One region of the Saccharopolyspora sp. 7B genome, then DNA from elsewhere that is predicted to be linked to it. Evidence: riboswitches for the same ligand, from Rfam matches in the RefSeq annotation. Region 1 holds a riboswitch; each other region holds the start of a gene.
What was found. Region 1 has a riboswitch for cobalamin ahead of LCD33_RS05970 (ABC transporter substrate-binding protein). Riboswitches for the same ligand answer to the same signal wherever they lie in the genome.
Positions count from the first base shown of each region.

Region 1 (2,257 bases):
CGGCCGCGGCGGCGGCGCGCACCTCGGCCGGTGGTTCGGCGGTCTCGTGATCGAGGTCGTCGGAAGTCGTGCGGTACGCGCGCGAACCGTCCACCGCGTAGTCGAGGCTGAGCAACCCGCTGATGTTGGCGTGCAACGTCACCGCCGGGCCGCCGGACGCGGAGAGGGCTTCCGCCGGTGCTCGCGGGACGGTCCGCGGGACCTCCGGCTCCTGCAGCGCGGACCAGTCCCCGGTGCGCATCCCGTCGAGCAGTGCGCGCATCGTGTCCAGGCCACCGACCTGGAAGGTGGTGCCCGCGTCGTCGAAGACCAGTGTCCAGCCGCCGATGCGGGTCGCCAGCAGCACCGACAGGCACTGCGGATCGCCGAGCGCCGCGCGCGGCAGCGAGGTGAACTCGTCCGGCCGCTGTTCGGGCAGCGTGCACGCCGCGGCGGAACCCGGGTCCGCGCCGAGCACCTCCAGCGCCCGCGCCGGTTCCAGGTCGCGCACCAGGTGCGCGGTGTGGTTCGGACCCGGCACGTCCAGTTCGGACAGCCAGATCGGATAACCGGTGGCGTCCAGGGTTCCAGGTGGGAAACCGGGCGTGGGCATGGCGGCTCCTCGTCGTCGTCGGCGGGTGCCGGTGAGTCTGCCCGGTGCGGTGGCGGCCGCCGCGGTTCCGCGCGCTCCCCGCTGCCGAACGCGGGAATCCCCTCGCCCGCTCGCCCAACGGGTGCTGCACCGTTCTCCGGAGGAGACCGGGCGGGCCGCTCCGCCGCGCGCGGGCGGTGGGCGACGGCACCGCGACCCGCGGTGACGGGATGCCGAGCGGTTCACACTTCCTTGACAAGGCACGACGCAGGCTGAAAAGTTGACGAGTCGTTCCAATGCGACGGTGTGCAGGAAACCGGTGCGAATCCGGTGCGGTCCCGCCACTGTGAACGGGGAGCCGCGTCCACCAGCGCCACTGTCGGGCAGCCGATGGGAAGGCCGGGCGCGACGTCGATCCGCGAGTCAGGAGACTGGCACCGTCGTACCGATTCGCACGGGGTCGCGGAGCCCCGGAGGAGGTACGCAGTGCACCCGGATTCGCCGCACACGCCCGGTTTCCCCGCTGTTCCCGAACCGGCCCGCGCCGCGTGAGCGGCGTGATCGGCCGCAGGCGGCTGCTCGCGGGCGTGGCCGGAGCGATCGCCGCGGTCCCCCTCGTCTCCTGCGCCGGCGGTTCCGGGGCGAGCGCGGGCAGGCTGCGGCTGGCGTTCCCCGCCGGTGGCGCCACCGAATCGCTCGACCCGCACACCGGTTCGCTGTTCGTCGACCAGGCCCGCGCGAAGGCGCTGTTCGACACGCTCGTCGGCTACGCCGACGACATGAGCGTGGTGCCGCGGCTCGCCGAGAGCTGGCAGCCCGACCCGACCGGTACCCGGTGGCGGATCCGGTTGCGCCCGGCCGAGTTCCACGACGGCAGGCCGGTGACCGCCGAGGACGTGCTGTTCACCTACCGGCGCATCGCCGACGACGCCACCGCGGCCCAGTCCGCTTCGCACTTCGCCGACGTCGACTTCGGCGCCAGCCGGGCGATCTCGGCGACCGAACTGGAACTCGTGCTGGGCGCGCCGAACTTCGAGTTCCCGTCGGCGTGGGGCGCGCCCGCCACCGAGATCGTGCCCGCGGGCACCACCGACTTCACCGCGCCCGTCGGCTCCGGCCCGTTCCGGTTCGTCTCCTTCGAACCCGGTGGGACCGCCGTGTTCGCCCGCTTCGACCGGCACTGGTCCGGGCCCGCGACCCCGGCCGAGCTGGAATTCGTGCCCATGGAGCAGGAGAGCGCCCGGGTCAACGCGCTGCTGTCCGGGCAGGTCGACTACGCGCACGACGTGAGCGCCAACTCGGTGCGGCTGCTGGAGCAGGGCGGCCGGGCGCGGGTGCACTCGGCGCCGTTCGGCACCATGCAGGCCCTGCTGCTCAAGGTGGACCGGCCGCCGTTCTCCGATCCGCGGCTGGTGCGGGCGGTGCGCGTCGGCCTGGACCGGCAGGCGCTGCTGGACATCGCGCTCAGCGGGCAGGGCAGGCTCGGCAACGACCTGTTCGGCGCCGGGCTGAAGTACTACCCGCCGGACCTGCCCGCGCCCGCGCGCGACGTCGACGCCGCCCGCGCGCTGCTGCGCGAAGCCGGGGCAGACGGGCTGAGCTGGGAGCTGCAGACCAGCTCCGTCGACCCCTACTTCGAATCCGCCGCCAGCCTCATCGCCCAGCAGCTCGGCGAGACGGGGATGC
Region 1 covers NZ_JAIUKC010000029.1:14,355-16,611, forward strand. The annotation lists gene LCD33_RS05965 (hypothetical protein) at 1-592, opposite strand, end outside; cobalamin riboswitch at 859-1,026, shown strand; gene LCD33_RS05970 (ABC transporter substrate-binding protein) at 1,120-2,257, shown strand, end outside.

Region 2 (2,257 bases), on a different contig from region 1:
GCCCTGCCCGATGCGGGACACCTCGGTGTCCACCAGCCCGAGCCGGTGCCCCACCACGCTGCCCACGTCGGCGACCGACAGGTCCGCGGGCCCGAGGGTGACCGCGGCGGCGATCGACAGCAGCAGCGCCGGGATCCCGGCCAGCACGATGGCGGAGGCGGGCAGCCGCCCCGCCGTCACCGCTGCCGGTCCAGCTCGACGAGCCGGTCCGCGAGCCGCTCGATGCCCTGCACGGTGCGGAGGCTGATGTTCAGCTCGGTGCCGGTCATGCTCAGCAGGTGGTCGTCGCGGACCGCGGCGAGCCGGGACACCGCCGGGTCCTCGTGCAGGAACCGCTCCTTCGCCGCGAGCCCGTCGCCTTCGCCGTCGCGGGTGAGATCGCCGAGCACCAGCAGGTCCGGGTCGCGGGCCAGCACGTCCTCCCAGGACACCTGCGGCCACATCGAGGTGACGTCGTCGTAGGCGTTGCGCACGCCCAGCTCCCTGGCCATGATCGCCGGAGACCCGGTGGAGCCCGCCACGTACGGGGATTCGGTGCGGGCGAACCAGAACAGCACCGAGATGTCGCCGCGCGAGTCCAGCCCGGCGACCTTCTGCCGCGCCGCCTCCACCCGGCCGCGCAGCTGCTCGTTGAGCGCCCGGCCCCGCTCGGGGACGCCGAACAGGTCGGCGATGTCCTGCACCTCCTGGTGGATGTCGGCCAGCTGCACCGGTTCCGGCAGCGGCGCCTCCTCCGGCAGGCAGTTGCTCGGCGACAGGTAGGTGGGCACGCCGAGCTCGGTGAACCGCTCGCGGTCGGCGACGCGCTCGTCGGTGAACATGGCCTGGTAGGCGCCGAGCACGATGTCCGGTTCGGTGTCCAGCACGGACTCGAACGACGGGGTGTTCTCGGCGAGCTTCGGCACCCGCGCGTTCGCCGCGGCCAGCGGCGGGTCGACCGGCTCCGTCCAGGTCGCGGTGCCCACCATCCGGTCGGCCAGTCCCAGCGAGAGCATGATCTCGGTGGTCGACTGGTTCAGCGACACCGCCCGCCGCGGCGGTTCCGCGACGGTGACCTCGGTGCCGCAGTTGTGCAGCGTCGTCGCCCCGGCGGCGGGTGCGGTGTCGTCGGCGGGGGCGGCGCAGGAGGCCAGCACGGTCGCGGTCAACGCCACCAGTCCGGCCCGGAACGCGCGGGGGCGCGAGAACGGCATGTCACGTGGTTCCTCACCCCGGACCCATGCGCGGGGCCCGGCAGGCTGCGACCCGGCACCGAGTGCGGTCCGGGGAGCCAGCCAGGTCTTCGGGCTCGGGTTCGCCGGGCGAGGTCCCTTCCCGGACCCGGTGGTCCAGTGGTCGCGGCCGTGCGGCCGTTCCTCGCCCATCGCCCCTACCGCTGCGCGTCAGCTCCGGATTCCGACCGGATTCCCTGCCCTCGCGGGCGCGACTGGCTCCCGAGCACCCTAACCGGACATACCACTACCCCATCAAGGTGATGTTCCTCGCTGCGGGCACCGCCACTCGTTCTGCTTTCGGGGATGGGTGGCGGACTCAGCGCTTTCCTCGCTGCGGGATCGTTTTCACAGGTGGCTCCGCCACATGCGAAAACGCTGTTCTCGCGAGGAAAGCGCTGAGAACCCGCGGGTGGTCGACCTGCGCGCGTGGTCGCTGCTCAGCGGCTTCCCCGCTGACAGGGAACGACCCCCGAGCAACGGACGAACAGACATCAGTCCGGTTGCAACATCGTGCGGATGTTCTCCACCGGCGGGGTTCGCTCCTCGAAGAGGCATTGCATCTGGTAGCCGTCGGCGGTCGCGGCGAGCCGGTCCGCCGCCGGAGCGGGCAGCACTTCGGCCAGCTTCTCCCGCAGGTGGACCAGCGAAGCACGGCTCACCGCGCGGAATTCCGGGTCGCGCATGCCGAGGACGTACAGCTCGTAGGTGACGACGCTGGTGCCGCGCTCCGCGGTGAGGTGGTGGTGGACCAGCTCGGCGAGCCGGGCGACGACGGTGTCCGCGGTGACCCCGCGCAGCCACTCGTCGAGGGACTCGGCGCGGGAACGCAGCACCCGCCTGCTCGCCTCGATCAGCAGCGCGCGCACCGATTCGAAGTGGTAGGCGACGGAACCGACGGGCACCCCGGCCTGCTGCGCGGCGGCGCGCGCGGTGACGCGGGAGGTGCCGCCGTCGCGGATCAGCTGGATCGCGGCGTCCACGATCCGCTCCCGCCGTTCGGGATCATTCGGGGTGTTCTTCGGCCGCACCGCGTTCCTCCCGCG
Region 2 covers NZ_JAIUKC010000093.1:4,388-6,644, forward strand. The annotation lists gene LCD33_RS15790 (iron ABC transporter permease) at 1-180, opposite strand, end outside; gene LCD33_RS15795 (ABC transporter substrate-binding protein) at 177-1,193, opposite strand; cobalamin riboswitch at 1,277-1,410, opposite strand; gene LCD33_RS15800 (TetR/AcrR family transcriptional regulator) at 1,706-2,242, opposite strand; gene LCD33_RS15805 (multidrug efflux SMR transporter) at 2,217-2,257, opposite strand, start outside.
Region 2: linked by a shared signal. The riboswitch ahead of LCD33_RS15795 (ABC transporter substrate-binding protein) and the one ahead of LCD33_RS05970 (ABC transporter substrate-binding protein) in region 1 are both predicted to bind cobalamin.

Region 3 (2,257 bases), on a different contig from region 1:
ATCGCGCCGGAAGATCACAGAGGAATCACCGCGCGCACGTCGGGGCCGCCGCGCGAATCCCGCGCGACGGCCCCGACGGCTCCCCCTCAGGAGCAGGATTCGGGCTGCACCCGCAGCACGTCGTCGTCCTTGCCGACACCGGTGAACGAGTAGTCGTCGACCGGCGTGGCCACGCCGTCGCGCACCTCGTAGGCGACCCGGGAACCGTCGTAGGAGGGCTCCGTCGTCTGGCTCTCGTTCGACGCGGCCAAGGTGATCAGGACCCGGCCGTCCGAGCCCGCGGGCGCGCACTCGTAGCCGAGGCGGGCACCGATCCCGCCGCCTTCGTTGATCTTCAGCGGCTCGCCGTCCTGCGTCTTCAGCTCGCGCGGCGCGCCATCGGCACCCAGGTCCCACACGCTGAACCAGGTGGTGTTCGCGCCGACGGACTCCGTCACCAGCAGTTCCTGCCTGCCGTCGCCGTTCACGTCCAGCACCCGCATCGGCTGGGTGCCGAAGGACGGGTCGCCGGTCAGCACGGCCTCGGTCGTACGACCGTCCACAGTGAACTTGAGCGACTGCTTCGCCCCGTCCCCGATGGCGGACAGCTGCGCGGTGTCCGGAGTTCCGTCCCCGTTCAAGTCCACAACGGACGTCTCGCTCGAGTCAGCGGCGGCGATCCCTGCCGGCACCAGCGCCATCGCCGCCACGGCCAGCGCACCGATGCCCACACCCGCCCGAATACCGCTCTTCACCACAGCCGGTTCCTCCCGATCGCTTCGTCGCACCGGGACGGAAGAAATCCGTCCCGCCCCCTCACCTGTTCACAAGACGCACCACCGCGCGGCAGGTTGCCCGCGGCTCGAAAAACCTTCCGGCGGTCGTCGCGGCGCCCGGGTGATCCGGACGGCAGGGCCTTGTCTTCCCGCCAGAAGCAAGTAGCCTCCGAAGTGCTGGTGGTTCGCACAGCCCTGCGAAAGCGGGGGTGCGCGAGGCAAGAGGGAACCCGGTGGAAATCCGGGACTGCCCCGCAGCGGTGAGTGGGAACGAACGCCGTCACCGGTCGCCACGACCGGTCACAGCACTGAGCGCGAGCTCGGGAAGCGACGGCCAGTAGAAGACCCCGGTTCCACCGGGAAGCGCCCACGAGTCCGAAGACCTGCCGCCGGTGCGCGCGTCCTGCGTGACGCGCGCTGTTGCGAGGTCTCGCGGGAAGACCTGGACGAACGAGCCGCCGCGTGCGGCCACGTGTGCCCGGATCCTGCCCGCTCGACCTCGCAGAACTGCCGTCCAGCTCGCGAGGAGAGAGCGTTGACCAGCACAATCGGATCCACCGTGCTCGGGTTCCCCCGGATCGGTCCGAACCGGGAACTCAAGCGGGCGTTGGAGAGCTACTGGAAGTCCCGCACCGGCGAAGCGGAACTGCGCGAAGTCGCGCGCACGCTGCGCACCGACACGTGGCGTTCGCTGCGCGACGCCGGGCTGGACTCGGTGCCGGGAAACACCTTTTCCTACTACGACCAGGTCCTCGACGCCGCCGTCACCTTCGGCGCGGTCCCGCCGCGCTTCGCCGAACTGGGCCTGAACCCGCTCGACACGTACTTCGCGATGGCCCGCGGCGTGGAATCCGCGCCACCGCTGGAGATGACGAAGTGGTTCGACACCAACTACCACTACATCGTCCCGGAGATCGGCCCGGACACCGAGTTCCGGCTGTCCGACCAGACCGTCGTCGACCAGTACCACGAGGCCGCTGAGCTGGGCATCAAGACCCGCCCGGTCGTCGTCGGACCGCTGACGTTCCTGCTGCTGTCCAAACCGCAGGACGGCGCGCCCGCCTCGTTCCGCCCGCTGGACAAGGTCGACGAGCTCGTCACCGCCTACGCCGAACTGCTCGGCGAGCTGCACCGGGCCGGGGTCGAATGGGTGCAGCTGGACGAGCCCGCGTTCACCGCGGACCGCTCGCAGGCCGACCTGGACGCGCTGCGCGCCGCCTACCAGCGGCTCGGCGAGCTCTCGGAACGGCCGAAGATCCTGGTCGCGTCCTACTTCGGCGACCTCGGGGACGCGCTGGGCGTGCTCGCCTCCTCCCCCGTCGAAGCCGTCGGCGTGGACCTCGTCGCCGGGCAGCGCACCGTGGACGAACTCCCGTCGGTGCCCGGGCTGCGGGAGAAGACGCTCGTCGCGGGCCTCGTCGACGGGCGCAACATCTGGCGCACCGACCTGGACAAGGCGCTCACCACCGCCGCCACCCTGCTCGGCCTCGCCGGGGAGGTCG
Region 3 covers NZ_JAIUKC010000226.1:1,418-3,674, reverse strand. The annotation lists gene LCD33_RS27250 (VCBS repeat-containing protein) at 87-734, opposite strand; cobalamin riboswitch at 920-1,161, shown strand; gene metE (5-methyltetrahydropteroyltriglutamate--homocysteine S-methyltransferase) at 1,291-2,257, shown strand, end outside.
Region 3: linked by a shared signal. The riboswitch ahead of metE (5-methyltetrahydropteroyltriglutamate--homocysteine S-methyltransferase) and the one ahead of LCD33_RS05970 (ABC transporter substrate-binding protein) in region 1 are both predicted to bind cobalamin.